3 regions of the Mesorhizobium sp. CA5 genome follow, and region 2 is predicted to be linked to each of the others. Evidence: riboswitches for the same ligand, from Rfam matches in the RefSeq annotation. Region 2 holds a riboswitch; each other region holds the start of a gene.
The links. A riboswitch is a leader RNA that binds a small molecule or an ion and turns the genes downstream of it on or off. The one in region 2 is predicted to bind cobalamin.

Region 1 (9,997 bases), on a different contig from region 2:
ATCGCGATCGTCATTTCTATAGTCTGCGCCGCGTCGCTTCGCTCCTTGCTCCGCCATAGAATGACGAGGTTGGGGCGGCCTCCACCAATCCCCGGCGTTTGCGCTGATTCACGGAAATGAACGGAAAAATCTTGCATCAAGAGGCGGTTGGCCAGCCAATCGGACCGGCCACAGGTGGCACTCTCCATCCGGGTTGACAGGTCAGACGCACCGTCCTAGTTTTCGCGTTAGTGGCCACTAACGCGAAATACTGGACTGCGCTCGGCGATCAGACGCGACGCACGATCTTCGAACTGCTGGTCGACCGACCCAGTTCGGTCAGCGGGCTCGCCAATCTGTTGCCGGTCACGAGGCCGGCGGTCTCGCAGCATCTGAAGGTGCTCAAGGATGCCGGGCTGGTGGCCGATACACGCTCCGGCAAGGAGCGCATTTACCGGATCGATCCGGACGGGCTCGCGGCGTTTCGCGCGGAGATCGACCAGTTCTGGGTGAAGACGCTCGCGGCCTACAAGCTGGCCGTCGAGCAACCGACAAAGGACGAGACATGATCAAGCAACCGGCACCTGCTCCCGTAAGGCATTCCGTCGTCGTCGAGGCGCCGATCGCGCGCGCCTTCAAGGTGTTCACCGAGGATTTCGGCAGCTTCAAGCCGCGCGAGCACAATCTGCTTGCCGTGCCGATCGCGGAAACGATCTTCGAGCCGCGCGTCGGCGGCCATGTCTACGACCGTGGCGTCGACGGCTCAGAGTGCCGCTTCGCCCGCGTGCTGGCCTACGATCCGCCCGACCGGCTGCTTCTGAGCTGGGACATCAGCCCGCGCTGGCAGATCGAAACCGACCTCGCCAGGACGAGCGAGTGGGAGGTCCGCTTTACGGCCGAGGCGGAAAACCGGACCCGGGTCGAAATCGAGCACCGCCATATCGAACGGCATGGCCAAGGCTGGGAAGGCGTACGCAGCGGGGTCGACGGCGATCAGGGCTGGCCGCTCTACCTGCAGCGGTTCCAGGCGCTTTTTTCCCGGGCGGCCTGACAGCGGCACCCCCTGGGGGCATGGCCCGCATGGTGGCGATCGGAGGAGCACTGGAAACAATGGAAGCCTATTGGTTGAGCACCCTCGGCGTGCTTGCGCTCTGCCTCCAGTCGGTCGCGCTGGCGATCTACTCAGGCTCGTCCAAGGGTTTTGCAGGCAAGCTTTCAGGGCCGGTGATCCCGGCGGACGACGACAACTCTCTTTACCGGATCGATCGCGTCCACATGAACTCGGTCGAGGCGCTCGCGCCCTTCGTCGTGCCCGTGTTGCTGGCGATGATGGTTGGCGTCGAGCCGGTGACGCTCGCCGTGCTCGTCTGGGTTCACTTGGCGCTACGTCTCGTCCACATGATCATCTACCTGCGCGGCGGAAATGCCGCCAAGGGCGGCAGCGTCAGGACGATCCTCTATGTCTCCGGAGCGGTGGTCACGCTTGTCCTCGTCCTCGTGACGGGCTGGGCAGCGCTTCGCTGAGCAGCGCTCGCTTTTCGCTCCGTTGGCGGAACCCTCGCCCCGATCAGAGGTTCATCCCTGTACAACCACAGGAGATGCGCCATGGACCACACCAGCCACGTAAGACTGACCAGTGCCGAGCTGACGCCCGACATCCTCGAAGGCGCCACCATCTACGGCCCGGATGACGAGAAGATCGGCTCGGTCGACCACCTGCACGGCAGCCAAGTCGTCATCGATGTCGGCGGCTTTCTCGGCATCGGCGCCAAGCCGGTGGCCGTCACAGCCAGCCAGCTCGATTTTATGCGCGACGAGGACGGCGACGTGCATGCAGTCACCAGCTGGACGAAGGATCAGCTCAAGGCGATGCCGGAGCATCGCGACTGAACAGGGACGCCTCGCGACTGTGAATCAGTCAAGGGAATCCGGCCCGGCAATTGCCGGGTCGGGTTTTTTGCGCGGCGCGGTATTCGTTTGTCGCCCGACGAGCGTCACGCGGATTGCCGTCGCGTCAAAAATGTGTGGCGGGTTCCCTCTGGAGCGGCGAGAAAGCCCGGGACAGGTCGGCGATTTCGTGGGGCGATGAACCGCTTCAAGGATCAGCGGCGCATGCTCGCAAGCAGGCAAATACACAGCCCCGCGTTGAGCGTTGCCGCGAGCGCCAGCGTGGTCAGGATAAAATTGGCGCCGCCCGTGCCAAGAAGCAGCGCTCCTACGGACGGAGCCGCCGCCTGGACGATGAGGCTGGGCGTCGCGAGCTTGCCCATCAGCACCGCGTATTGCTGCGGATCGAACAGCACCAGCGGCAGCGCGCCGCGCGCGATCGTATGGATGCCGTTACCCGCGCCATAAAGGATCAAGGCGAGAGCAACGAAAGTCTGGCTCGTCAGCAGCAGCCAGATTCCGGCGGCAAGCAGCGTCACGGATGTCAGCATCGTCCAGATCGGATGGTGCCGGTTGCGGCCGATCAGCAGCTCCGCCACTCTAGCGCCGACTTGTGAAGGGCCGACCAGCGCGCCAAGTCCGACGGCGGCTGCCAGGCTCGCGCCGCGCAATTGCAGCAGCGTCAGCAGATGCACGGAGAGCATGGACGCGACCAGTGCGGCCAAGGTCTGAATGGAGGCCAGCAGAATGAAGCGCGCCCGCGCTCTGCCGGTGGCCGATGCCTCTTTCGACCTGTCTTTGACCGGCGCAGGCGCGGCGGCCGGAGGCGACGGTATTATCCACAGATGGAGCGGCAAGCAGATTGCCAAATGGATCGCGGCATAGGCAAGGCAGGCGGTGCGCCAGCCGCCATGCTCGACAAGGAAGGCGCTGATCGGCCAGCAAATGGTGCTGGCAAAGCCGCCGAAAAACGTCAGGTTGGTGATGGCGCCGCGCGCGCTCTGTCCATAGAGGCGGCCGAGTGTGGCGAAGCCGGCATCGTAGAGGCCGCTCGACATGCCCAAGCCCATGAGCAGCCATGCAGCCAGATAAAGAGGATAGTCGGTCGCCGTCGCCAACAGCAAATGCGCAGCAGCCAGCAGCAACGAGCTGGCGGCAAGCACCGGCCGCCCACCGTGGCGCTGGATCAGCCGCCCGGTGACGGGGGACACCAGCCCGGCAAGCAGGAGCCCGCAGGATAGCCCGGCAACGACCGAGGCGAACGACCAACCGGTATCTCTAGCAATCGGCGCGGCAAGCACCGCGGGCAGGTAGTAGGATGATCCCCAGGCGAGAATCTGCGTGATGCCAAGAGCCGTAACGAGGACGCGGCGGTTGTGTGCGATGGGCGCGGTGGCTTCCAATCAGGCTTGCCCTGGCGGATAGGCGACCTTCTCGCCATCCTCCTTGACGAACTCCCGCACCGGATTGTCGAGCAGCGGCAGCACCGCTTCCGACGGCCTGCACAGTTTTGTCCCTTTCGGCGTCTCGACGATGGGCCGGTTGATAAGGATCGGATGGGCGAGCATGAAATCGATCAGCTCATCGTCGCTCCATTTCGGATCGGCGAGGCCGAGTTCGGCGTAAGGCGTGCCCTTCTCCCGCAACAACTCGCGCGCAGAAATCCCCATCGCGGCGATCAGTTCGAGCAGCCTTTCGCGGCCCGGCGGCGTCTTGAGGTATTCGATCACGACAGGGTCTTCGCCGCTGGCGCGGATCATGGCGAGCGTGTTGCGGGAGGTGCCGCAGTCGGGGTTGTGATAGATCGTGACCGTCATGGCTCTGCTTTCAAGGGTTGCGAAATGGCCGCGGGCCGCAGCAGCCAGCCCATCAATGCGAGCGCGATCAGGGCGCCGAGCAATTCGGCGACGACGAAGCCGGGCAGATCGAGCGGCCTGATGCCGGAAAAAGTGTTGGTGAGTGAGCGCGCCACGGCGACGGCGGGATTGGCGAAGGAAGTGGATGCCGTGAACCAATAGGCCGCTGTGATATAGAGCCCGACCAGCCACGGCACGGCCCGCCGCTCGAAGCGGAGCCCAGCGAGAATGACGGTGACAAGGCCGAATGTCGCGACCACTTCCGAGAACCATTGCGCCGGCCCGGCACGCAGTTTCGTCGCGACCTCCAGCGCCGGTAGAGCGAACATGAGATGCGCGGCGATCGTGCCGGCGATTCCACCGACGACCTGCGCGAACAGATAGGCAGGGAGATTGCGAGCAGGCAGCGACCGGTTGAGACAAAACACCAGTGAAACGGCCGGATTGAGATGCGCGCCGGAGATCGGCCCGAGGATGGTGATCAACACCACCAGCATGGCGCCGGTTGCAAGCGTGTTGCCAAGCAGCGCCAGCGCGGTGTCATGCGTCAGCGTCTCGGCCATGATGCCGGAACCGACGACGGTCGCCACCAGCAGACCGGTGCCCAAAGCTTCAGCCGCAAACCGGCGCGGCAGATCGAAAGTGTTCATCGGTCGACCCTGGATTGGACAATGGGGAGTTGGATAGCGGGCGTGACGGTCATTGCCGGGCCTCCTCGCCCGGCTGGCAGCAAGATGCCGCAAGCGCCGACGCGCAGATTTCCGGCCGGCCCGAGCAGCAGTCCTCCATCAGGAAGCGGATCAATCCGGACAGCGCGTCGAACTCGGCGCTGTAGACGATCGAGCGGGCATCGCGCCGCGCGGTCACAAGACCGGCGCGCTCGAGTTCTTTGAGGTGGAAGCTGACATTGGACGGCGAGACCTCGACCTGCTCGGCGAGCGCGCCGGCGGCAATGCCTTCCGGGCCGGCAACGACCAGCAGCCGCAGCAGGCGCAGCCGTGTTTCCTGCGACAGCGCGCCAAAGGCGGTCAGGGCTTGACGTTCATCCACGTTTCAACAATCCTTGAAATATTGAAATGAGGAATAGCCGACATGCTCTCTTCTGACAATCGGAAAAACATCGCTCCTATGGATCCCTCCGACCTGACCATCGGCGATCTGCTGATGGCGCTGGCCGATCATAAGGACAGGCCACTGGTGTTCCGCTATGACGGGCGGCCGGTAAAGCCTGGCTACCACGTCACCGAGGTGAAGGCGGGACAGTTCTCGGCGCTGGATTGCGAAGCGAATCCGGAATCATGGTCGGAGATATTCGTCCAGCTGTGGGACGTGGACCAAGGCGGACCGGTCCATATGCCAGCCGGCAAGTTCGCCGCGATCATCCGCAAGGTTTCGGACCATGTCGCTCTCGATCAGGCGGCGAAGCTGACCTTCGAGGTCAGCGACGGCGTGCGCCCCATCGAACTGCACCGGGCAGCCCAGCCGAGCCTTGTTGGCGGGACGGTTGAGGTCGAGCTGTCGCCACGGCCGTCAAGCTGCAAGCCGCGCGACCGCTGGCTGGAAGAACAGAAGGCAGCGAGCGGGTGCGGAGGGAGTCGCTGCTGTGGAGCCCGCTAATGGTGACGCGCCGCCCTGATCAGAACCGGATCATGCCATTGGCCTGCAACAAATAGAGGCCCACGAGAACGATGGCGATCAGCGCCACCCAAACGGCTGTCTTGCTCATCCGCGCAATCCCTGTCGATCGGCGATAGTGAACGCGCGCGCCACGGTTGTGTTCCCGATATGCCGGGCTGCACATCGCCTAGGCAGGATCAAGTCACGAATTGCTGGACGATGCGCGTCCGTGCATAGTGGCGGCAATGGCGCCTGGTCGATGAAGATGGCTATGGATGACAAAGCGGACAATCCGGGCGTGGTGGTGTTTCCGCCGCTGCTCTTTCTCGTGGCGCTGATCGCGATGCTGGCGCTGCGCTATGTCTGGCCGCTGGCGATCGGCGGCCGCCCGCTGACCATCGTGCTCGGCGTAGTGCTGGCAGTACTGGCGGTTGCGATCATCGCTTGGGGACGCTCGACGATGTTGCGCGGCGGCACCAATGTGAACCCGACGCTGCCGACCACCGCGATCATCACCGGCGGCCCGTTCGGCTTCACCCGCAACCCGCTCTATGTCGGCTTGATGGGACTGCTTCTCGGGATCGGGCTGCTCTTTGACAGTTGGTGGGCCGTCATCGCGACCATCGCGAGCTTCCCCATCCTGCATTACGGCGTGGTGCTGCGCGAAGAGGCCTATCTGGAACGCAAGTTCGGCGAACCCTACCGCGCCTACAGGGCGGGCGTGCGCCGCTATCTTTGAGCATCAGTCCTTTGGCGCGTTGCTGTAGAGCGCCACGCCGACGCGGTCGTTGCGCCGCCATCGCACCAAAGCGCGATAGGCCGTATCGTCGGCCGGGACCTCGAGCAGAAAGCGGTCCGGGATCTCCACATTGGCGCCGACGCGCAATTCCGCGCCCTGCTCGTGCTGATTTCTGACCGAGCAGCCGATCCTGACGCCGGCGGCGATGATCGTGGCTTCCTTGAGCACGAATTCGCGCGCATGAAGACGGCGTTCGATCTCGGGAAAATTGGCCATATCCGGCGGGCTCCTCAGGCAAGGTCCTCCTTGCCATGGGGCAGCACGATAGCAGCGAGGCGTTTCCGTTCCGTTAGCGATCACTGAAACAGTGGTGTGCCGGCTTGATATGCCGGCCGGGTTCACGGATGGAGCGTTCACGCCCGGGCGTTCAGCCGGCGACAGTGACGCCGCTCGCGCGCAGCACCCAGCGGCGGCCGTCGCTGCGGAACTCGGTGAGCGACAGCGGCTCGATGTCGATCTTCCAGACCGAGGAAAGCGGCGCGCCGAGCACATGCGCCATGGCGGCGCGGATCGGCATGGCATGCGTCACCGCGACGGTGTGACCGCTTTCGCCGGCCAGCCGCTCCATCAGCGCAGCACCCCGCCGGGCGACAGCGGCGAGCGATTCGCCACCGTGGGGCGCGGCGCCGGGATCGGAAATCCAGGCCGCCATGCCTTCGGGATCCTCGGCCTGCACCTCCTCGAAACCTTTGCCGGCCCAGCGCGCGAAATCCTGCTCGGCAAGCAGCGGCTCGACCGTCGCGTTAAGGCCGAGCGCCTCCGCCGTCCGCCGCGCGGCCAGCGCCGGGCTTGTCCAGACACGGTCGGCGCGACGCAGCGAAGCGGCCAGCGCGCCGGCGCGATCGAGGGCGCGCGGCTCCGGCGGCTCATCGTTCGGAAAGCGGCCCTTGCGCATCCCGGGCGTCGCTCCGCTTGCGATCATCGTCAGGCGGACAAGCATGAAAAACTCCGTGGCACAGCGAAAAACAGGCCTCACGAAGCCGTGCCGCCATTACATGTCGTTGACAGGCGAACGAAGTACTGACAAGTGTCTTAATGCTATACGGGATTGGAAGCCGGTGCGAGTCCGGCACGGTCGCGCCACTGTGATCGGCACCAGCCGAAAGTCAGGCCTTATTCCGCAGCACTCGATCAACGGGACGCAGTATCCCAAGGGAGGTCAATATGTCCGACACCACCTTCGCCCCCAGCTACGGCCCGGTTGCGATTCCGGTCCGCGAGCTTCTGCCCTGGGCCATCCTCGGCGGGCTGCTTTTGATGCTGGCGATCTATTTCGTCGGCGCGGAAGAAGGCGCCACTTCGCTGATCCGCGGCACCTATGTGCACGAATTCGTGCATGACGGCCGCCACCTGCTCGGCTTCCCCTGCCACTAAAGCGGTTCGGCATCGCTGAACCCGCTTTCGATTCTGATCCAACGCAATTCCGGACGGAAAACCGCTACGCACTTTTCCTGGAATTGCTTGGTTGGCTTAACGCAATTCCGGACGGAAAACCGCTACGCACTTTTCCTGGAATTGCTTGGTTGGCTTAACGCAATTCCGGACGGAAAACCGCTACGCACTTTTCCTGGAATTGCTTGGAGGGATTGGTGACATGGTTGGAAAACTTTTGCTGCGCGGCATGCTTGTCGGGCTGGTCGCCGGGATTCTGGCGTTCGCCTTCGCCCGCGTCTATGGCGAGCCGCAGGTCGACAAGGCGATCGCCTTCGAGGAACAGCAGGCCCAGGCCGCCGGCGAGGCGCCGGAGCCCGAGATGGTCAGCCGCGCCACGCAGGCCGGCATCGGCCTGGCGACCGGCGTGCTGATCTATGGCGCCGCGCTTGGCGGGCTGTTCTCGCTGGTCTTCGCCTACGCCTATGGCCGGCTAGGCTCGCTCGGACCGCGCGGCACCTCGGCGCTGCTGGCGTTGCTCGGCTTCCTGGCCGTGATCGTGGTGCCCGGTCTCAAATATCCGGCCAACCCGCCCGCGGTCGGCAACGCCGAGACCATCGGCTACCGCACCGAGTTGTTCTTCATCATGATCGTCGTCTCGATCGCGGCGATGGTGGCGGCGGTCGGCCTGGCGCAGCGGCTGTGGAACCAACTCGGCGCCTGGAACGCCTCGATCGTCGCGGGCCTCGCCTTCCTCGTCGTCTTCGCTTTGGTGAAGGCGGCGCTGCCCGACATCAACGAGGTGCCTGAGAACTTCTCGGCGACGGTGCTGTGGCAATTCCGCGTCGCCTCGCTCGGCATCCAGCTGGTGCTGTGGACCGTCGTCGGGCTCGGCTTCGGCGCGGTTGCCGAACGCGTGGTCGCGGTGCGCGACCAGCGCAGCCCGGCACGCCGCTACGCCTGAAATCCGATGCGTTGGCCGCCACGGTTCAGCGCCCTGGCGGCCAACGCGGCTCAACGGTCGGTACGACCGCAGAGCCACTTTGGTCTTTCGTTTTCTCGCAATTCCGGACGGAAAACCGCCGCACACTTTTCCTGGAATTGCTCGGTTGCGGCGCTGCTCGCATTTCTGGCCGCCACATCCGCGCAAGCGCATGGCGGGTCCTCGGCCCCGCCTCCTCCCGGCATCCAGATCCCCAGCCTAACCCACGGCCAGATGGCCGTCATCGCGCGCTATCGCGGCGAGATCCTCGACCTCGCCCAGCGCCAGACCGCGACCGACCCGACCTTCCGGCGGCTCTACAATCACGGCAATCTGCAATTCACCTATTGCCTCTGGGGCTTGATGCCGGGCAGCCTCGGCGACGAGGAAAGCCCGTTCAACGAATGCAGCCACGCCTATCTCGCCGCCGCCAAGGCGCTGCTCGCCCATATGGCCACGATGCCCTCGGCCGAACGCAACGCGAAGGCGCTGATCTCGGACATCGATGCCGAGATGGTGCGTAGCGGCGCGTCGTGGATCCTGTGCCAGTATAGCGGCGAGGCCTTCAGCACCGGCGCGGTCGTCGAGCCCAGATGGCGCGACATCTTCTTCCACTTGCCGAGCCTTGCGGTGATCCTCGCCATGGTGGCGGCGTTCGGCGCCGCCGCATGGTCGATTTTCCGTTCACCCGCTCCGCGAGCCGGCGCTGCTTAGAACGGTTCAGCGTTTCACGGAATCACCGAACCGCTCCCGGTCTTGCGTGCGATCGTTTTCAGGAAAGCCTGAACGCGCAACCATGTCAGCTCGGCTGCGGACGCATCGTAATCCGGCAGCGCTTGATCGGTGTAGAAATGGCCGATCCCCGGATAGGTGAAAATTTCTGCCCTGACGTGGCAGCGCTTCGCCGACGCCGACCAGTCGGCAACTTGTTCTGGCTGAGCAAATGCATCTGGGTCGGCGACGTGGACCGCGACCGGGACGTGTCGGCGAACATTGCTGGGAATATCAGCAAGGCCATGCAGCAGCACAATGCCGGCGGCAGCGACTCGTTCTGACCAAACGGCACTGATCACGCCAGCTCCCATGGAATGGCAAGCGAGCACCGCGTCTGGAGAAGTCTGGAGGAGCGCCACCCTGGCGCGGTCGCAGATGGTTTCCCACCCAACATGGCTCATCAAGTCAAGCCCGTCGTCGACCGATGCCGCAGTCAGCCCTGCGTAGAGGTCCGGCGTCACAACATCGTACCCCGTGTTTCGCATGCGCTCAGCAGCTTGATGCTCCACCGCCCGAAGGCCCAGCGCCGAGTGAAAGAGTACAATAGCAGCCATCCGCTTTCCCTTCGGCGTCGCCTGGCCGATCGCGTTGAGCTCGGGCAATGATCGTCTTTTATCCGGCTTATCGAATCCCCACCACCAGCCATGCCCTTTCCGAAGCCTGCGCCGTCACCCTCTCATCCATGCGCGCGCTCGTGATGGTGACCTTGCGGTTCGGCCATGGCGAAGGGCA
Region 2 (9,997 bases):
GTTTTCATTTTTGGTTGTCTCCCTGCCTGGCTCGAGCTTCTAGCAGGGCGCCGTTGAAAATCGGCCAAGAGACAGGGTAAGCGAACCGCCAAACGGGAGCGTTAACAGATACCTACATCTGGCATCCGGCAAAACGATTCACCGCTTGAAGCTCTGATTCAGGCGCGCTGCGCCTGCACGCCGCGACCGAGCGCGGCGAAGACGGTGCGTACGATGCCTGCCGAATCCAGCCCGGCATCGGCATACATCTTCTCCGGCTTGGCATGGTCGGTGAACGCGTCCGGCAGCACCAGCGGGCGCACCTTGAGGCCGCTTTCGAGAAGGCCTTCATGGGCGAGGAAGTGCAGCACCTGGCTGGCGAAGCCGCCGATGGCGCCCTCTTCCACGGTCACCAGCACCTCATGCGAACGGGCGAGCCGCCGGATGAGATTCTCGTCCAGCGGCTTGGCGAAGCGGGCGTCGGCAACGGTGGTGGAAAGACCGGCAGCGCCAAGTTCCTCGGCCGCCAACAGGCAATCCTGCAGCCGCGTGCCGAAGGAAAGCAGCGCGACCTTGGTCCCTTCCTTGAGGATGCGGCCCCTGCCGATCTCGAGCAGCGAGCCGCGCTCCGGCATGTCGACGCCGATGCCGTTGCCGCGCGGATAGCGGAAGGCGATCGGGCCGTCATCATAGGCCGCCGCGGTGCGCACCATATGGCGAAGCTCCGCCTCATCGGCGGCGGCCATGACGACGAAGCCCGGCAGCGTGGTCAGGAAGGTCGTATCGAAAGCGCCGCAGTGGGTGGCGCCGTCGGCGCCGACGAAACCGGCGCGGTCGATGGGAAAGCGTACCGGCAGTTTCTGGATCGCCACATCATGGACGACCTGGTCATAGGCGCGTTGCAGGAAAGTAGAATAGATGGCGGCAAAAGGCTTGTAGCCTTCAGTAGCAAGGCCGGCGGCGAAGGTCACCGCATGCTGCTCGGCAATGCCGACATCGAAAGTTCGCTTCGGAAACACCTCGCCGAAGAGATCGAGGCCGGTGCCGCTCGGCATGGCGGCGGTGATGGCGACGATGCGGTCGTCCTCGCGCGCTTCCTGGATCAGGCTTTCGGCGAAGACCTTGGTGTAGGCGGGCGCGTTGGCCGGCGCCTTGGCCTGCGCGCCGGTGATGACGTCGAACTTGTTGACGCCGTGATATTTGTCGGCTGCGGCTTCCGCCGGCGCGTAGCCCTTGCCCTTCTGGGTCACGACATGGATCAGCACCGGGCCTTTGCCATTGTCGCGGACGTTCTTCAGCACCGGAATCAGATGTTCGAGATTGTGCCCGTCGATCGGACCGATGTGATAGAAGCCGAGCTCCTCGAACAAGGTGCCGCCGGTGACGTAACCACGCGCATGCTCGACCGCACGGGTGATGGCGCGGTCGGCGCGCTTGCCGAGATAGGATGTCAGCTTCTTGCCGAAATCGCGCAGGCCGAGATAGGCCTTGCCAGAGGCGAGCCTCGCCAGATAGGCGCTCATGGCGCCGGTCGGCGGCGCGATCGACATGTCGTTGTCGTTGAGGATGACGATCAGCCGGGCGTCGAGCGCGCCGGCATTGTTCAGCGCCTCGAAGGCCATGCCGGCCGACATCGAGCCGTCGCCGATGACCGAAATGACATTGTTGCGGCCGCCCGACAGGTCGCGGGCCATGGCCATGCCGAGACCGGCCGAAATCGAGGTCGAGGAATGCGCGGCGCCGAACGGGTCGTATTCGCTCTCGGCCCGCCGGGTGAAACCGGAAAGGCCGCCTTCCTGGCGCAGCGTGCGGATACGGTCGCGGCGGCCGGTCAGGATCTTGTGCGGATAGGCCTGGTGGCCGACGTCCCAGATCAGCCGGTCCGCCGGCGTGTTGAAGACGTAATGAAGCGCAACCGTCAGCTCGACGACGCCGAGGCCTGCGCCAAGATGGCCGCCGGTCTGCGAGACAGCGTCGATGAGCTCGGCGCGCAATTCCGCGGCAAGCTGCGGCAGCGCGCTCTCATCAAGCGTCCGCAAATCCGCCGGAATGCGGACCTTGTCGAGCAGCGGCGTGTCTGGCTTCACTCGGGCGCGTCCTGCCTTATCGATCGAACACGGCGCTACCAGCAGATTGCGCCATAATCATGCGCGGCAATAGTCCGCCGGCGGGCGAATGTAAATGTGCGTCAGTGACGCGTGCTACGCTGCAAGGTGTATTGAGATTCAGGTCAGGCCGCGCCGAAAATGATGGATTCCGAGAACCGGAGCGTACTCAAAGTACGTGAGCACCGGAAGCGCAGGAAACCGGCATTTGCAGGCCGGCCTCACCTGAATATCAACACACCTTAGTTCTCGGGCAGCGGGATGAACTCTTCCTCATCGCCAGGAACGATATCGAAGCGGCCCGTCTTCCATTCCTGCTTGGCCTGCTCGATGCGTTCCTTGGAGGACGAGACGAAATTCCACCAGATGTAGCGCTTGGAGCCCAGCGAAGCGCCGCCGAACAGCATGAAATGCGCGCCGCGCTCGGAGGAAACGACTATCTCCTCGCCCGGCTTGAACACCAGGAGCCGCTCGGCCGGGAAAACATCGCCGGCGATCGAGACGTCGCCTTCTAGCGTGTAGATGGCGCGCTCCTCGGCATCGGCCGGAATCTTCACGCTGGCACCGGCGGCCAGCCTGAGATCGGCGTAGAGCGTGTCGGAAGCGGTGGCCACGGGCGAGCGAAGGCCTGAGAACGCGCCAATGACGACGCGGCCGCTGACACCCTCGGCATCGATCTGCGGCAGGCGGGCCACCGACGTGTTCGCGAACACCGGAGCGATCTCCTCCTTGCCGTCGGGCAGCGCCAGCCAGGTCTGCAGGCCGGAGACCGACATCGGCGCGCCGCGCAATTCCTGCGGCGTGCGCTCGGAATGAACGATACCGCGCCCCGCGGTCATCAAATTTACGTCGCCGGGCGCGATCACCATTTCGGTGCCGAGCGAATCGCGATGCCTGATCCTGCCGTCGAACAGATAGGTGACGGTGGAAAGCCCGATATGCGGATGCGGGCGCACGTCGAGCGCGTGGCCGGCGCGCAGGATCGCCGGGCCCATGCGGTCGAAGAAGATGAACGGCCCGACCAGCCGGCGCTTCGCTGTCGGCAAAGCGCGGCGCACCTCGAAGCCGCCAATGTCCTTGGCGTTCGGAACGACCATCAGCTCGATCTGGTCGCAGGCGAAGGCATCGCCGGGTTCAGGATCGTTTCCCGGAAAGAAGCTCATGTCGGATCCTCAGGCGAAACGCAGCGCCGACCTGGCCTTCGCCTTGGCAGCTTCTTCCTCGCGGTTGCGCGGTTCCTGATTGGTTTCGAGCGAATCGATCAATTCGCGCGCGACAGCGGCGATCGCCTCGACGGCATGGTAGAAGGCATGCTCGTTGCGCTTGGACGGCTTGGTCGAGCCGCTCAGCTTGCGCACGAATTGCAGCGCTGCGTCATGCACTTCGTCATTGGTCGCCGGCGGCTCGAAATTGGCCAAGGTCTTGATGTTGCGGCACATGGCTTGAACTCCTTACCTGCTTTCTTTGCCCTTACCCGGTCTGAGATCATCCGCTGAGGTGTTGAGATTCAGGTCAGGCCGAGCCGAAAATGGTGGTTTCCGAGAACCGGAGCGGAGCGTACTTGAAGTACGTGAGCACCGGAAGCGCAGGAAGTTGCCATTTGCAGGCCGGCCTCACCTGAATATCAACACCTCAGTCGGCGTCCAGCGGTTCAGTTCCCACCGGCTTGCCGTCGCGCGACAGCCTGATCTTCTCGACCTTGTCCTCGGCCGCTTTCAGCAGCCGGTCGCAATGCGCCTTCAGCGCCTCGCCGCGCTCATAGATCTTGATCGACTGGTCGAGCGGAACGTCGCCGCGCTCAAGATCATCGACGATCTTCTCCAGCGCGTCGAGCGCCTGTTCGAAGCTCATCGCCTTGACGTCCTCATTGCCTTCCAATGCCATACCCTATCCCTTCATCAGCCGCCCGACATGGGCGGCGACTGAAAATGCCAGTCCCTGCAGATCGTAGCCGCCTTCCAACAGGCTGACGAGCCTGTTGGAGCTATGGCGCCCGGCGCGTTCCATCAATTGCCCGGTCGCCCAGTCGAAATCGTCCTCGGTCAGGTTGATCTCGGCCAACGGGTCGCGATGGTGCGCATCGAAGCCGGCGGAAATGATGATCAGGTCCGGCGCGAACGCGTCGATCGAGGGCAGCACGCGCGACAAGAAGGCGTCGCGGAAGAGATCGCTGCCGGTCTGCGGCGCCAGCGGCGCGTTGACGATATTGCCGGCGCCGGTCTCGCTCTTCGCGCCGGTGCCTGGGTAAAGCGGCATCTGGTGCGTCGAGCAGTAGAGAACCGACGGGTCGTCCCAGAAGATGTCCTGCGTGCCGTTGCCGTGGTGGACATCCCAGTCGACGATGGCGACGCGCTCGGCCTGGTGTTTCTTCTGCGCGTATCGGGCGGCGATCGCCGCCGTGTTGAACAGGCAGAAGCCCATTGCCGTGGTCTTTTCGGCATGATGTCCAGGCGGACGCGCGGCGACGAAGACGTTTGCCGCACGGCCCTCGAAGACGTCGTCCACCGCCGCGTTGGCACCGCCGATCGCCGTCACCACGGCCTGCCAGCTTTTCGGGCTGGCGCTGGTATCGGCGTCGATCGACACGATCCCGCTCTCAGGGATCGCCCCGCGCACGCGCTCGACGAAATCCTCCGGGTGCGCATAGAGGATGGTTTTCTCGTCGCCTTCCGGCGCCTTGACGCGGTCGAGCGCCGCAAAAGCCTCGTCATCCAGCACGCGCTCGATGGCGCGCAGGCGGTCTGGCCGCTCGGGGTGACCGGGCGGCGTGAGGTGTTCGAGGAAGATCGGATGCGTGTAGAGACGGGTGGTCATGGCGCCTAATCTAGGGGCCTATGCCCGCAATGACCATGTTTGGCAGCCGAATGGCTGGGGAAAATCGCGTCTTGCCGTGTCGCTAACGCCATTGGCGCGGCCCAAGCTTCGCTGTAAGGTCGCGTCGCTGCCTGGTGCCCGCGACGCGGGAGAATCGGGAACACGGTTGAATTCCGTGGCGTGCCCAACACTGTAAGGGGGACCGCGCCGGCAAACGCCACTGTCGAAGACGGGAAGGCGCCGGATGCGGGACGATCCCGAGCCAGAAGACCGGCCCGGCAGACATGGTTTTCCGCTTGGTCAGGCGGGGAACTGCTTGTCGCAAGGGGAAAAGCGATGACGGCAGCAGCGATCGCCACGAGCGGCGACGACTTTGACCAATTGGCGCGCGACGCGGTCTACCGGGCCATGTTCACCAGGCGCGACGTGCGCAGCCATTTCGTCCCCGACGATCTCGATGACAATGTGCTGGCGCGGCTCATCACCGCCGCGCATCACGCCCCGTCGGTCGGCTATATGCAGCCGTGGAATTTCATCGTCATCCGCGATGCCGAGCGGCGCAGACAAGTGCGCGACCTGTTCCTCGCCGCGCGCGAGCAGGAGTTGCCGGCGATCGAGGCGGAACGGCAGGCGCTCTACCGCAAGCTGAAACTCGAGGGCATTTGCGAAAGCGCGCTCAACCTGTGCATCACCTGCGACCGGCAGCGGTCGAAGGATTCGCCGCTCGGGCGTTGGCACAATCCGGAGATGGACCTCTACAGCACCGTCTGCGCGGTGCAGAATTTCTGGCTGGCGGCGCGGGCCGAAGGTGTCGGCGTTGGCTGGGTGAGCATCATCGAGACCGAGGCACTGAAGCGGCTTCTCGCGATCCCGGAGCATGTCACGCCGATCGCCTATCTGTGCGTCGGCCGCGTCTCGGCCTTCGCGCCGAAGCCGGACCTCGAGGCGCATGGCTGGGGCAAGCGCCTGCCGCTGCCCGAACTGGTCATGAGCGAGACGTTTCGGGGCGCCGGCGAGGCGCCGCTTAAATCGGCAATCGCAAAGCTCGGCAGCGCATCAAAGCCGTGATCAGGCGGCCCTCGGCGTATCCCAGCGCGAGCCGCCGCCGAAAGAGCCCAGCGCCTTGTCGCGCAGTTCCCTGAATTTGGACGAGGTCTCGGCGAGCCGGCGGTCCCATTCGGGATTGGGCGCCTGGCCTTCGATGGCATCGAAATAGACCTGCATCAGCGAGGCGATGGCGAAGGGCTCGATGAAGGCTGCCTTGAAGGCCCAGGCGAAGACGATGGCCAGCACGAAGGCCCAGCCGGCAAGCTGGCCCGGCATGACCCACAGAATGGCCGCCGCGGGCGCCAGCATCAACAGGAAGATGACGAAGGACACGCCCCACATGATCGCCGCCAACCAGACGGCGTTCTTGACCATGTGCTTGCCGTTCTGCGCGTAGAGCACGACGCCTTGCCTTGCCGTCTCGAAAGGCGAGCTCGAATTGATGCGGATATTGTAGCCGAGGATGATTTCGTCGACATAGGTCAGCGACAGGCGGATCACCGTGTTGATGAAGCTGACGATGCCGCTCAGGCCCGGAATGGGCAGGAAGGCGGCGATGCCGCCGATCAGGCCGGTGATGGCTCGGATGGCGCCCTTGACCAGCTGGTCGACGACGAAAAGGATGTTGGCCTCGGCAAAACGCTGGGTGACCACTTCCTTCGCGTAGGCGATCTGGCCCTGGCCGTCGGGGACATCTTGGCCGTCGATCAGATGCACCATGACGGCGATATGGCCCGCTTTCAACACATAGAGGATGTATTCGCGTATCCAGTAGACGGCGATCGAGACGACGCCGAAGCCGACCACGCCACCCCACAGCGCGAAGGACATCGGGCCGTCGGGATCGGTGGAGATGTGGCCGACGCCGTAGCCGACGCTGGCGCCCGTACCGGTCGCCATGATGTAGGCGACCGTGATGCCAAAATAGACGATCATGCGAAAGACGATGAACGGCCATGTCCGCATCATGATCGACACGGATCTGGCGATGCTGAAGTCCCACATGGCCCCGACTCCCCTCACCTTCAGAGTTGGCGGTGGAGGATGCGCTCGCCCCGGCGATTGTCAATCGCGGCAGGGTTGCGCCGGCCCGAAACCGGTGCATAAGCCGGTGGCTTGATTACCCGAGCGTGCCGTCAAGGCTTCTTTCGCAAGCCTTCGAGCAACTGCTTGAAGGCCGTGATCGCTTTTTTCGAGGCCGCCTCGGGGTCCGTCGAATTGGCGATGCGCTGCGCGGCCTGGCTGCTGGCGCCATTGATCAGCCGTGAGGTCGTCTCGGGATCAAGCTCCGGAACGACCTCGCCCTCTTCCTGCAGCCTGGTCAGATGGTTGGTCATCGAGGCGGTGCAGGCGCTGGCATTCGGCCACTGCGCCGGATCGCCGAGCACCGCCGGGCCATCGCGGAACATGATCCGCTGGATTTCCGGCTCGAGCGCCATCTCGATATAGGTGGTGCATTCGTCGACGAAATGCTGCCAGCGGGTGGGCGCTTTCGAAGCCACCTCGTTCACCCGCACAGCCATTTCGCCGTCGATCTCGGCGATCACCGCCTGCAGCAGTCCCTTCTTGTCACCGAAATGATGGTAGAGCGCGCCGCGCGTGAGGCCGGCCGACGCGGTGAAATCGTCCATCGAGGCCTCGGCATAGCCGATCGTGCCGAAAGCATGGCGAGCGGCTGCGATCAGCTTGGCGCGCGTCTCGGCGATCATCTCCTTGCGCGGTCTGTGCATGGTTCTGGCCCTATTCACATACGCATCGTATGCCAATTGACATACGTGACGTATGAACTATCTCACAGTCATACGCAGCGTATGTAATTTTAGTATGCGCCGTTGTCGAGGAGCAGGATCATGCGAAACCCTTATTCGGACATCTTTCGGGCTCCCGGCACGAAAGGCTTTGCCGCGGCGGCTTTCATCGCGCGCTTGCCGATCGCCATGGCCCCGATCGGCATCGTGGCGATGCTGTCGCAGACGCATGGCGAATACTGGCTGGCCGGCGCCGTCTCGGCGACCTACGCGCTGGTCAATGCTTTCCTGTCGCCGCAAGGGTCGCGGCTGGTGGACCGACGTGGCCAGACGGCGATCGCAGCACCCATGACGCTCGTCTCGGTGCTTTCCTTCGCGACATTGATCGTCGCGGCCAACCAGCACTGGCCTATCTGGACGTTGTTCAGCTCGGCGCTACTTGCCGCCGCCATGCCCAGCATCCCGGCGCTGGTCCGGGCGCGCTGGACCGAGATCTTCCGCGACCGGCCGGAGCTCAACACGGCGTTCGCCTTCGAATCGGCCGCCGACGAACTGGTCTATGTCGCCGGCGCCTCGCTGTCGGTGGGCTTGAGCGCCGCGCTGTTCCCGGAAGCCGGCATGGTGGTCAGCACATTGCTGCTTGCGCTCGGCTCGGCGGCATTCCTGCTGCAGCGCTCGTCCGAGCCGCCGGTCCGCCCGGCCGAACATGGCGCGGCCGGCTCGGCGATCCGCCTGCGGCCGGTGCAGATCATCACCTTCGCACTGATATTCGTCGGCGCGACCTTCGCCACGACGGAAGTGACGACGGTGGCGATCACCAAGGAGCTTGGCCAGCCTGAGGCGGCGAGCCTCGTCATCGGCGTCTATGCACTGGGATCCTTCGTGCTGGGCATCATCGTCGGCGCGCTCAGCCTCAAGGTGCCGCTGCAGCGGCAATTGGCCCTTGCAGTCAGCGTGATCGCGCTCACCACCTTGCCGCTCCTCTTCGTTGACACGGTGCCGACTCTGGCGCTGGCGGTGTTCGTCAGCGGCGTCGCGATCTCGCCGACCTTCATCACCGCCTTCGGCCTGATCGAGCGCCACGTGCCGCCGGCGATGCTCACCGAAGGCGTCACCTGGGTGACGACCGGCATCGGCATCGGCATGGCGCTGGGTTCCTTCGCCGCCGGCTGGATGGTCGACACTTTCGGTCCGCAGAACGGGTTTTGGGTTTCGGTCGCGGCCGGCGCCGTCGCGCTCGTCACCGTGCTCGCCGGTCAATGCCGGTTGGCGACGGACGATTGCGATGTGGACAGGGGCGAGGCGGTGGTTCCGGCGGAGTGATCGAACGAAGCGTCCAGCACTCGTTTCGCCAGCGTTCGGAATTGGCCGAGACCCTCGCGACTTCGTCATCCACGGGCGGAGCGACGCGAAGCGGAGCGCAGACCCGAGGATCCATTCCGTGACCTTGATCATAGAGCGCAGCGGAGCAGAATTCTGAACCGTCGCGGCGCTTCGAGGTCACGGAATGGATCCTCGGGTCTGCGCGCGTCGCTTCGCTCCTTGCTCCGCCCGTGGATGACGACGTCGCGGAGGCTTCCGCCAATCGCCTGCGTCGCGGAGGCTTCCATCAATCAGACTGCCGCTAGGACCTCTGGCGCGTCAGGTCCTTCGACGGACTACAGAATCTCCGTTTTGGCGATATGGATGCCAAATCCTTCAAGACCGACATAGTGGCGCTCGCGCGAGGCGATCAGGTTGATCGAGGAGATGCCCAGGTCCCTGAGAATCTGGGCGCCAAGGCCGATCTCGCGCCATTCGTTCTCGCGGCGGCGGGCTTCTTCGTGGTCCTCGCGCTCGCCGCTCGCGGGCCGCTTACGCTCCTGATGGGCGACACCGACCGAGCCTTCACGCAGATAGACGATGACGCCGCGCCTGCGCTCGCCCATCGCCCTCATGATGCCGTCGAGCCGGTGGCTGGTGCCGAAGACGTCGGTGACGACATCTTCCGAATGCAGCCGTACCGGCACCTCCTCGCCATCGCGGATGTCGCCGAAGACGACCGCGAGATGGTGCATGGAATCCCAGGGCAGCGTGTAGGTGAAGGCCTGGGCCTTGCCGCCGGGCGTGTCGATGTCGGAGCAGGCGACGCGTTCGACCAGCGTCTCCTTGCGCTGGCGATAGGCGATGAGGTCGGCGACCGAGACCTGCTTCAGCCCATGTTCCTCGGCAAAGGCCTGCACTTGCGGCCCGCGCTTGACCGTGCCGTCGTCATTGACCAGTTCAGAGATGACGCCGACCGGCGGCAGACCGGCGAGCTTGCAG
Region 3 (9,997 bases), on a different contig from region 2:
GGGAAGCAGGTTCCGGAGAGGGCCACCGTCTTGCCCGGCAGCCATTCGAGCGTGCCATGCGCGCCGACATGGATGATGGCATGCACGCCGAGCGATTTTTGCAGCCACAGGCCGAAGGCGATCAGCTCGTGGCGCGGGGGCAGCGTCGGGTCGTGATAGTCGGCGCGGCGGTCGGCCGAGCGGCCGCGGTCGGGGGCCAGCGCCACGGTGACGTTGCCGAAGGTCGCGGCGCGGAAGGGGAAGGTTGTTTCACCCGCTAGCTGCCAAGGCTGGCGTTCTGTCGCGCCCCCCTCTGTCCTGCCGGACATCTCCCCCTCTAGGGGGGAGATTGGCAGTTCGGGCGCCGGCGCTCCACCTACAACACTGCCGATTGGCGAAAGCGGTGGCGACAGATCAATCTCCCCCCCTGCGGGGGAGATGTCCGGCAGGACAGAGGGGGGTGCCTCGCGCGAACCTATCCCCTTTGCCTTGCCCCATGTCGCCTCAACTGAAGCTCGCGCTTCCCTCGGCAGTTCCGCTAAAAAGGCAACGTAATCCGTCAACGTAAGGCCGTGCCCACCTACCTCCAGCGCATCCAGCAACGCGCGCGGCGATTGCGGAATCCCTTCAACCGCGTAGCCTTGTTCCTTCAGGTCCTGCAGCATGGCGAGCACGCTCGACGGCACATCAAGCCCAACGGCGTAACCGGTTCGCCCTGGCGCGCTCGGATAATCAGGGATCAGGATCGCGAGCTTGCGCTTGGCCCGCTCGGTCCGCTGCAGGCGTATAAACGCCGCGATCCGTTTGGCCACCTGCGCCACGCGATCCGCCTCCGGCCGATTGGCGAAGGCGCGGAAGGCGAGTGCCGGATCGGTCTCGACCTCGCCCTTGAACGAGATCGCGCCGGCCAGGATGCGGCCGTCGAGCTCGGGCAGCACCACATGCATGGCAAGGTCGGCAGGAGCCAGGCCGCGCTGGTTCTTTTGCCAGACCTCGCGCCTCGTCGTGGCCACGATGATCTGGAAGACGGGCACACCGGCGCGGTCGAAGAGGGTCTCGGCACCGGGTTCCGCGCCGGAGGCGAAGGCGGTGGCGGTGACGATGGCGGAGGGGTTCAGGAAGGTGAGGGCGGTTTCGACGAAGGCCAGGGATGCCGCGTCTTTGAGGCTGGAGACGAAGATCGGCACAGGCGCTAGGCCTTGCGAACACAGGGCGTCAACGAGTGCGTCGATCGGTGCCACGTCGGCGCCAAGCAGCATCGAGCGGTAGAAGAGGATGGGGATGACGGCGAAATTGTAGGAGTCGAGTTCCGCCTTTAAAAGGTTCGGCTTCTCGACGACACAAACTCCCGGCTCATAATACCCCGCCTTCGGCACGCTGACCGGTTCGGCCACGGCCGCATCCGACCCCGCCAACCTTGCCAGCCTTTGCACCAGCGCGCGCATATTGGCCGGGCCGCCTTCGCGGAAATAGCCGAGCAGGGCGTCCAATTCGGCGCGCGGCAGGGTCGAGCCTTCGACCAGCCGCAGGTCCTCGTCATGGCTTTCGCCGGGCAGCAATGCCAGCTTGATGCCGCGTTCGCGCGCCACTGCGGCGAGCTGGTCACAGCCATAGCGCCACCAGTCATAGCCGCCGAGGATGCGGACGAGGATGACCCTGGCGTGGCGGGCGACGCTGTCGATCCACAGGTCCACCGACATCGGGTGGCGAAGGTCACGCAGCGCCGCAAGCCGCATTGAGGGCAGCCGCGCCGCATCCGCCTTCCAGGCGGTGGCCAGGCCGGCGAGGTCGCTGTCGGTGAAGGACAGCGCCACCACATCCGCAGGCGTCTGCCTGAGGTCGATCGGCTCGGCGAGATCGTCGAGCGAAGCTGATGTGGTGGCGAGGATATGCATCGCTTTTTGGCCTCAGCCGGCGAGGATACGCTCGATCTCCGGACGGTTCAGCCCCTTGAGGCCGATGACGACGAGCCGCGAGCGGCGATCGTCCTCAGCCGTCCAGGCGCGGTCGTAGTAATGATTGACGCGCGGGCCGACAGCCTGCAGCAGGAGCCGCATCGGCTTGCCGCCGACCTCGACGAAGCCTTTGACGCGCAAGACGTTTTCCTGCTCTGCGGCAAGGGCGACGCGCTTGGCCAGCTCGTCGGGATTGGCGATCGACGGGATGTCGATGACGAAGGAATCGAAATCGTCGTGCTCGTGGTCGAGCTCGTCGTCGTGATGGGTCTTGCGGTTCTCGATGTCGTCCTCGACGGCGAGACCGAGGCCGAGCAGCACCGAGGGATCGACCTTGCCCTGCGACGTCGGCACGACTTTCACGGCGCGCGCCACATGCTCGCCGATGACGGCGTTGGCGCGCTCAGAGCCCGCCGCATCCATCAAATCGCTCTTCGACAGGATGATCAGGTCGGCGCAGGCGATCTGGTCCTCGAACACCTCCTCGACCGGATCGTCATGGTCGAGCGAATCGTCCGCGGCACGCTGCGCCTTCAGCGCGTCCATGTCGGAAGCGACGCGGCCGTCGGCCAGCGCCGGGCCGTCGACCACGGCGATGACGCCGTCGACGGTGACGCGGCTCTTCACGGTCGGCCACTGGAAGGCTTGCACCAAGGGCTTCGGCAGAGCGAGACCGGAGGTCTCGATCAGGATGTGGTCGACCTTCGGCGTGCGGGACAGGATCTGGTCGAGCGCCGGCACGAAATCGTCGGCGACGGTGCAGCAGATGCAGCCATTGGCGAGCTCGACGATGTTTTCCTCCGGGCAGGTGTCGACGCCGCAGCCCTTCAGGATCTCGCCATCGATGCCGACATCGCCGAACTCGTTGACGATGATCGCCAGCCGCTTGCCCTTGGCGTTTTCGAGCAGGTTGCGGATCAGCGTCGTCTTGCCGGCGCCAAGAAAGCCGGTGACGACGGTGCAGGGCACGCGGGAAACGGATGCGTTCATGGTCGGTCCTTCAGCATGTCGAGGGGAGGGATGCGGGCAACCAGGCCGCGCTTGAGAGAATCGGGCCGGCCGCGCCAGGGGATGAGGCCATCGGTCGAGGTGGCGAAGAGCTTTGCGCCGGCGACGAGATCGGCGCCGCTGGTCGTGTTCAGATCGCCGAAGACGTAGCTCCAGCAGCCGTCGCGCAGCAGCGCGGCGCTTAGCCGGCGCTTGCAGTTGCCGAGGCATTCGACGGTACGGATGTCGATCTTTTCGCCGCAAGCAGCCCGACGCGTGTCTTCGGCAAGCAGCGCGCCGGCGCGCGGATGCGCATCCGACCCGGTCTCGTCGCGGCAGGATGAGCAGACGATGACGGTGACGCCAGCCAAAGCATCGGGCTCGGACGGAATGTCCGCACTGTTTGCCGGGAAACTGCCGTTGCGATCCAAAACCATGCTCCTTGCCCGGAAAACCCGCCGGGCATTCGGATATTTAAAGTCTCAGACGGCAGGTCTCCTGGCTCGCGGGTCGTCACCCTGAATGCCGCCTTCCCGGGAACAGCCCAGTGGTTTTCGGCAGAGGCTCGTCGCTTACAGTTGCGGGGACAGCCGCGGATTTGGGTGTTGGCCCGCACCGCATTCCCTCTTGGCTCCTCCCTTTGCCGGGAGAAGACCGTCTGGGTCAGGATTTAGAGGGTTCAGGGGGCTGGAGTCAACGACTGGCTTAGTACCAGCCTTTTGGCGGCTTTATGGGTTTGAGGTATGGACCCACAAGTTTGCGAGGCGGTGAGGCCACGGGCGCCATACTTAACGAACAGCCGTGCTGGCAAACCGGTTCCCACATCAAGACGAAGCGATTGGCGTCGAACTTCGGCTCATGAACTATTATATAGCGCTGCCCTACCGGCAATAAGCCACAGGCGCCTGCGATCTGCTTGTCGATCGTTCCAAACTCCAACCACCGCAGAAGAAGCGCCGTCACTTCTTTTGGCTGCATACCGGGTGCAATGTGGCCGCCACAGAAAATGACTGGACGCGTGACCTCTACCCATTCCTCTCGGTAAGCACCTGTCGCATATGATGGCGACGCTAAGGTCAGGTAGGCCAAGACCAGACATATCGAGCGCCTGAAAACCATCGCAACCGATCCTAACCACAGTTGGGATGTTCTATTTTTGTTCACTCTCCCTGTCAACGCGCAGCTACGACACCGCGATGTCGGCCAGCGCCGGTCCGAGGTCGCCGGCCGGCGTCACTTCGATCGCCTCCAGGCCGAGCCAGCCCTGCATCTGCTTCAACTCGTTGAAGAGCTGGGCGGCCGTTTCGGACGGGGCGCCGGCCTCGGCGTAGGCGGCGTGGACGCGCAAGATGCTGGCCGGGCGGTCAGCTTTCAGATCGACGCGGGCGACGATCCGATCGCCGAGCAGGAAGGGCAGCACGTAGTAGCCATATTGGCGTTTCTCGGCCGGCGTGTAGATCTCGATGCGGTAGCGGAAATCGAAGAGTTTCTCCGTCCTGGTGCGTTCGAAGACGACGGGATCGAAAGGGGCGAGCAGGGCGCGCGCTTCTATCCGGCGCGGGAAACGGGCGTCCTTGTGGAGATAGGCGGTCTTGTCCCAACCTTCGACCTTCACCGGCAGCAATTCGCCGGCTTCGACCAGTTCCTCGATGCGATCCTTCGTGTCGCCCGGCGCGAGACGAAAATAGTCGCGCAGGTCGCCATAGGTGGCGATGCCATGGGCGCGGGCGGAAATGCGCAGCAATTCGCGATGCGCGTCCTCGACCGAGGGGACGGGAAGGTCGAGCACCGCCTGCGGCAAAACGCGCTCGGGCAAGTCGTAATAGCGTTCGAAGCCGCGGCGGTAGGCGGTGGTGATGCGACCGGCCCAGAACAGCCATTCGAAAGCGTGCTTGGCCTCGCTCCAGCCCCACCAGCCGCCATTGCCCTTGTGGCCTTCGATATCGGAGGCGGCGATCGGACCACGATCGGCGACTTCTCCATATATCTCGTCGATCATTTCCTTGCGTTCACGACCCCATTTCGCTAGGCCGAGATACATCTCGTCGCCCCGCTCGGCGCGCTGCATGCGCCAGCGCATCAAAGGATAGGTCTCGACGGGCAGGAACGACGCCTCATGCGCCCAGTATTCGAACACGGCGCGCTTGCGGGTGACTGCGGCATTGTCGAGCAGCGTAAGCGGGTAGGGGCCGAGGCGCGAATAGAGCGGCATGTAATGCGCGCGCACCACCGCGCTCACGGAATCGATCTGCAGAAGGCCGGTTCGCGAAAGTACCCGCGCAAGGTGGCGGCGATCCGGAACACCACTGGGCCTAGGGTCGTTGAACCCTTGCGCGCCGAGCGCGACGCGCCTCGCCATGGCCAGCGAAATCTTGTCCTTCATCAGGTGTCCTTGCCCCGATCGTCCGTTGGATTTTTAGCCGGTGATTCCTGTCATGCTAGCAGGCAAATAGCGGTAGATATGTCAGGAGAGAAAACTGGAGTAAAAACTGAAGGAAATCAAACAGGAGCGGATCGGACCAGTTTCTTCCGATAAGGCGTCCAGAGCCGCGATTTGAACAACGTTTGACTTGCGTCACCGAAACCGCTGCGCTAACCCTCGCCGCGTTGCAGCATGGGCCCCTTAAAACGGTTCAGCGGTTAATCTGTCACGCTTCCGCATTAGAGTTCGTTGCTGTAATCAAAATGAACTGCCCCCGCCGAAGGAAAGTCGCCGCATGAGCGCACTCCTAAGTTCGTACCTGCCTATCGTGCTGTTCATCGCCGTGGCGATGATCGTCGGTCTGGCGCTCATCATTGCTCCGTTCCTTGTCGCCTACCGCAATCCCGACCCGGAAAAGCTTTCCGCCTATGAATGCGGGTTCAACTCGTTCGACGACGCCCGCATGAAGTTCGACATCCGCTTCTACCTGGTGTCGATCCTGTTCATCATCTTCGATCTCGAGGTCGCCTTCCTGTTCCCGTGGGCGGTGTCCTTCTCGAAGCTCGGCATGCTCGGCTTCTGGTCGATGATGGTGTTCCTGGCGGTGTTGACCATCGGTTTTGCCTATGAATGGAAAAAAGGAGCGCTGGAATGGGATTGAACGATAGTTCAGGCACCCTCGTCGCGCCGAAGCCCAAGGGCATCATCGACCCCAACACCGGCAGGCCGGTGGGGGAGGACGATCCCTTCTTCCTCGAAATTAACAATGAGCTGGCCGACAAGGGTTTTCTCGTCACCTCGACCGAGGCGCTGATCACCTGGGCGCGCAGCGGCTCGCTGATGTTCATGACCTTCGGCCTCGCCTGCTGCGCGGTCGAGATGATCCACACCTCGATGCCGCGCTATGACTCGGAGCGTTTCGGCGTCGCGCCGCGCGCGTCGCCGCGCCAGTCCGACATTATGATCGTCGCCGGCACGCTGACCAACAAGATGGCGCCGGCGCTGCGCAAGGTCTACGACCAGATGCCGGAGCCGCGCTACGTCATCTCGATGGGCTCCTGCGCCAATGGCGGCGGCTACTACCACTATTCCTATTCGGTGGTGCGCGGCTGCGACCGCGTCGTGCCGGTCGACATTTATGTGCCCGGCTGCCCGCCGAGCGCGGAGGCGCTGCTCTACGGCATTCTCCTTCTGCAGAAGAAGATCCGCCGCACCGGCACGATCGAACGGTGAGCCGATGACCCTGGCGCTGAACGAACTCTCCACCTATCTCGGCGAGAAGCTCTCCGGCCGCATCGGCGAAGCCGTGCTTGCCTATGGTGAGCTGACGGTTTCGGTTGAACCGGGCAACCTGATCGAGGTCGCGACCTTCCTGCGCGACGATCCGCGCTGCCAGTTCATCTCGATCATCGATGTCTGCGGAGCGGACTACCCGTCGCGCGCCAAGCGCTTCGACGTCGTCTATCACCTATTGTCGCCGAAGCAGAATGTCCGCATCAGGCTCAAGGTCCAGGCCGACGAGGAGACGCTGGTGCCGTCGCTGACCGGCGTCTATCCGGGTGCCGACTGGTTCGAGCGCGAGACCTACGACCTTTACGGTGTGCTGTTCTCGGGCCATCCGGACCTGCGCCGCATTCTCACCGACTATGGTTTCGAGGGGCATCCGCTGCGCAAGGATTTCCCGCTGACCGGTTTCGTCGAGGTGCGCTACGACGACGAGGCCAAGCGGGTGATCTACGAGCCGGTGGAATTGAAGCAGGAATTCAGAAATTTCGACTTCTTGAGCCCGTGGGAAGGAACGGATTACGTGCTTCCCGGGGATGAGAAGGCGAAACAGTGAGTAGGAAGTAGTGAGTAGTGAGTAGTCAGTAGGGAAGGAATTGGAAAAGCGGATCGAATCTTATCGCGACCTGATGGTGTGGCAATCGGCGATGGTCCTTGCCGAAGATTGTTATCGCGTCACCAAAGGTTTTCCGAAGGACGAGATCTATGGAATGACCTCCCAGATGCGCCGCTCGGCGGCATCTATCGCCGCCAATATCGCTGAGGGGTATGGTCGTGAGAACAGAGGTTCATTCGTTCAATTTCTGCGCATGGCGCAGGGTTCGTTGAAGGAACTGGAAACGCACATACTCCTGGCATGCCGGGTTGGCTTGTTAGAAAAAGACAATGAGATTGAACTGCTGGTGCGATGCGAAGAGATTGGAAAGATGACGAGATCTCTCATTCGGACGGTGCAGGCCAAGCAGGCGGAATGAAGCAGGCATTGAGATTGATGATCACTACTCACTACTCACTACTGACTCGTCGCCAGAGGCGCCACGATGGCTGAAACCTCCGTCCGCAACTTCAACATCAACTTCGGCCCGCAGCATCCTGCGGCGCATGGCGTTTTGCGCCTGGTGCTGGAGCTGGACGGCGAGGTGGTCGACCGCGTCGATCCGCATATCGGTCTGCTGCATCGCGGCACCGAGAAGCTGATCGAGGCCAAGACCTATCTGCAGGCCGTGCCTTATCTCGACCGGCTCGACTATTGCGCGCCGATGAACCAGGAGCATGCCTTTGCGCTCGCGGCCGAGCGCCTGCTCGGCATCGAGGTGCCGAAGCGCGGCCAATTGATCCGCGTGCTCTATTCCGAGATGGGCCGTATCATGTCGCACATCTTGAATGTGACGACGCAGGCCATGGACGTCGGTGCGCTGACGCCGCCGCTGTGGGGCTTCGTCGAGCGCGAAAAGCTGATGGTGTTCTATGAGCGCGCTAGCGGTTCGCGCATGCATGCGGCCTATTTCCGGCCGGGCGGCGTGCACCAGGACCTGCCGCAGAAGCTGGTCGAGGACATCGGCAAGTGGATCGACCCGTTCCTGAAGTCGATCGACGATCTCGACGCGCTCTTGACCGGCAACCGCATCTTCAAGCAGCGCAATGTCGATATCGGCACGGTGTCGCTGGCCGACGCCTGGGCCTGGGGCTTTTCGGGCGTGATGGTGCGCGGCTCGGGGGCCGCCTGGGACCTGCGCAAATCGCAGCCCTATGAATGCTATTCCGAGATGGATTTCGACATCCCGATCGGCAAGAACGGCGACTGCTACGACCGTTACCTTGTGCGCATGGAAGAGATGCGCCAGTCGGCGAAGATCATGCGCCAGTGCGTCGATCTGCTGCTCGGCAAGGAAAGCGCCGGCCCCGTGTCGAACCTCGACGGCAAGGTCGTGCCGCCGAAGCGCGCCGCGATGAAGCGCTCGATGGAAGCGCTGATCCATCACTTCAAGCTCTATACCGAGGGCTACCGCGTGCCGGCCGGCGAGGTCTATGCGGCCGTCGAGGCACCGAAGGGCGAATTTGGCGTCTACCTGGTCTCCGACGGCACCAACAAGCCCTATCGCTGCAAGCTGCGCGCGCCCGGTTTCGCGCATCTGCAAGCCATGGATTTCCTGTGCCGCGGCCACATGCTGGCCGACGTCACCGCCGTGCTTGGCTCCCTCGACATCGTGTTTGGTGAGGTCGATCGCTAAATGTCAGTCCGCCGTCTTGCAGAAGCCAGCCTCCAGCCTGCCACCTTCGCCTTCAACGAGGCGAACGCGGCGGCCGCCCAGCAGTGGATCGCCAAATACCCGAAGGGGCGCGAGCAGTCGGCGATCATCCCGTTGCTGATGATCGCGCAGGAGCAGGAAGGCTGGGTCACCAAGGCGGCGATCGAGACGATCTCGGACATGCTCGGCATGCCGCGCATCCGTGGCCTCGAAGTCGCGACTTTTTATACGCAGTACCAGCTCAATCCGGTCGGCACGCGCGCGCATATCCAGGTCTGCGGCACCACGCCCTGCATGCTGCGCGGCTCCGAAGCGCTGATGGATGTGTGCCGTTCGAAAATCCATCACGACCAGTTCCATACTAACGACAAGGGCACGCTGTCGTGGGAGGAGGTCGAATGCCTCGGCGCCTGCGTCAACGCGCCGATGGTCATGATCTTCAAGGACACTTTCGAGGACCTGACGCCCGAGCGGCTGGCCGAGATCATCGATCTCTACGACGCCGGCAAGGGCGCCGAGGTGAAGCCTGGTCCGCAGAACGGCCGCCACGGGTCCGAGCCGGCTACCGGGCTGACGACGCTGACCAGCGAAAAGGCGATCCTGAAGTCAACGCGCGACAAGGAAGCCAGGGCGGCGGCGAAAGCGGCCAAGGAAGCTCTCGCGTCGGCGCCGCCTGCAGCTCCCGCCGCAGCCCCGGCACCCGCTGCGCCGGCAAGTTCGGCGCCGGCTCCGGCCGCCTCCGGCCCGGTTGGGCCGTCAAAATCCAGCAAGCCGAAGACTCATGCGGCTGAAACCAGCCCGGCGCTCAACACGCCGTCGCCGGTCAAGGTCGCCCCGGCCACCGAGAATGGCGCCAGCGTCAGGGCGCCGCGCCATTCGGCCGCCAACGCCAATCAGGCTTCTCCGGAAGTCGAGGCGGTTTCAAAGCCGCGCAGCGGGCCGAAGACCAAGGCCGAGCCGGCCACGGCTTTCAAGGCGCCGGAGACCAAGCAGCCTGTCGCCAAGACGACGAAGCCTTCGCTCGATGACAAGAACCGGCCGGCCGGCATCGAGCGCCCGGCAACGGTCGACGATCTCAAGCTGATCTCAGGCGTCGGCCCGAAGATCGAAAGCACCCTCCA

Region 1: another riboswitch for cobalamin. It lies ahead of LB529_RS01320 (CbtB domain-containing protein); the one in region 2 lies ahead of bluB (5,6-dimethylbenzimidazole synthase).
Region 3: another riboswitch for cobalamin. It lies ahead of LB529_RS11070 (DUF1636 family protein); the one in region 2 lies ahead of bluB (5,6-dimethylbenzimidazole synthase).

The regions. Positions count from the first base shown of each region.
Region 1 is NZ_JAIUHJ010000001.1:228,721-238,717, reverse strand. Features, by position in the region: gene LB529_RS01380 (ArsR/SmtB family transcription factor) at 231-548, shown strand; gene LB529_RS01375 (SRPBCC family protein) at 545-1,030, shown strand; gene LB529_RS01370 (MAPEG family protein) at 1,090-1,503, shown strand; gene LB529_RS01365 (photosystem reaction center subunit H) at 1,585-1,869, shown strand; gene LB529_RS01360 (MFS transporter) at 2,082-3,269, opposite strand; gene arsC (arsenate reductase (glutaredoxin)) at 3,270-3,683, opposite strand; gene LB529_RS01350 (aquaporin) at 3,680-4,372, opposite strand; gene LB529_RS01345 (ArsR/SmtB family transcription factor) at 4,422-4,772, opposite strand; gene LB529_RS01340 (DUF6428 family protein) at 4,815-5,339, shown strand; gene LB529_RS01335 (methyltransferase family protein) at 5,611-6,078, shown strand; gene LB529_RS01330 (PilZ domain-containing protein) at 6,082-6,354, opposite strand; gene LB529_RS01325 (histidine phosphatase family protein) at 6,506-7,078, opposite strand; adenosylcobalamin (AdoCbl) riboswitch at 7,162-7,311, shown strand; gene LB529_RS01320 (CbtB domain-containing protein) at 7,303-7,512, shown strand; gene LB529_RS01315 (CbtA family protein) at 7,733-8,473, shown strand; gene LB529_RS01310 (hypothetical protein) at 8,726-9,205, shown strand; gene LB529_RS01305 (dienelactone hydrolase family protein) at 9,220-9,867, opposite strand; gene LB529_RS01300 (cation diffusion facilitator family transporter) at 9,942-9,997, opposite strand, start outside.
Region 2 is NZ_JAIUHJ010000006.1:5,260-15,256, forward strand. Features, by position in the region: gene dxs (1-deoxy-D-xylulose-5-phosphate synthase) at 159-2,066, opposite strand; gene LB529_RS09580 (pirin family protein) at 2,327-3,247, opposite strand; gene LB529_RS09585 (DUF2277 domain-containing protein) at 3,257-3,523, opposite strand; gene LB529_RS09590 (exodeoxyribonuclease VII small subunit) at 3,717-3,968, opposite strand; gene LB529_RS09595 (histone deacetylase family protein) at 3,972-4,898, opposite strand; cobalamin riboswitch at 5,014-5,192, shown strand; gene bluB (5,6-dimethylbenzimidazole synthase) at 5,235-5,966, shown strand; gene LB529_RS09605 (hypothetical protein) at 5,967-6,950, opposite strand; gene LB529_RS09610 (TetR/AcrR family transcriptional regulator) at 7,082-7,675, opposite strand; gene LB529_RS09615 (MFS transporter) at 7,796-9,016, shown strand; gene ribB (3,4-dihydroxy-2-butanone-4-phosphate synthase) at 9,352-9,997, opposite strand, start outside.
Region 3 is NZ_JAIUHJ010000007.1:19,542-29,538, reverse strand. Features, by position in the region: gene LB529_RS11080 (cobaltochelatase subunit CobN) at 1-1,874, opposite strand, end outside; gene cobW (cobalamin biosynthesis protein CobW) at 1,887-2,924, opposite strand; gene LB529_RS11070 (DUF1636 family protein) at 2,921-3,352, opposite strand; cobalamin riboswitch at 3,392-3,595, opposite strand; gene LB529_RS11065 (winged helix-turn-helix domain-containing protein) at 4,105-5,304, opposite strand; gene LB529_RS11060 (NADH-quinone oxidoreductase subunit A) at 5,639-6,004, shown strand; gene LB529_RS11055 (NuoB/complex I 20 kDa subunit family protein) at 5,995-6,576, shown strand; gene LB529_RS11050 (NADH-quinone oxidoreductase subunit C) at 6,581-7,183, shown strand; gene LB529_RS11045 (four helix bundle protein) at 7,224-7,601, shown strand; gene LB529_RS11040 (NADH-quinone oxidoreductase subunit D) at 7,668-8,858, shown strand; gene LB529_RS11035 (NADH-quinone oxidoreductase subunit E) at 8,859-9,997, shown strand, end outside.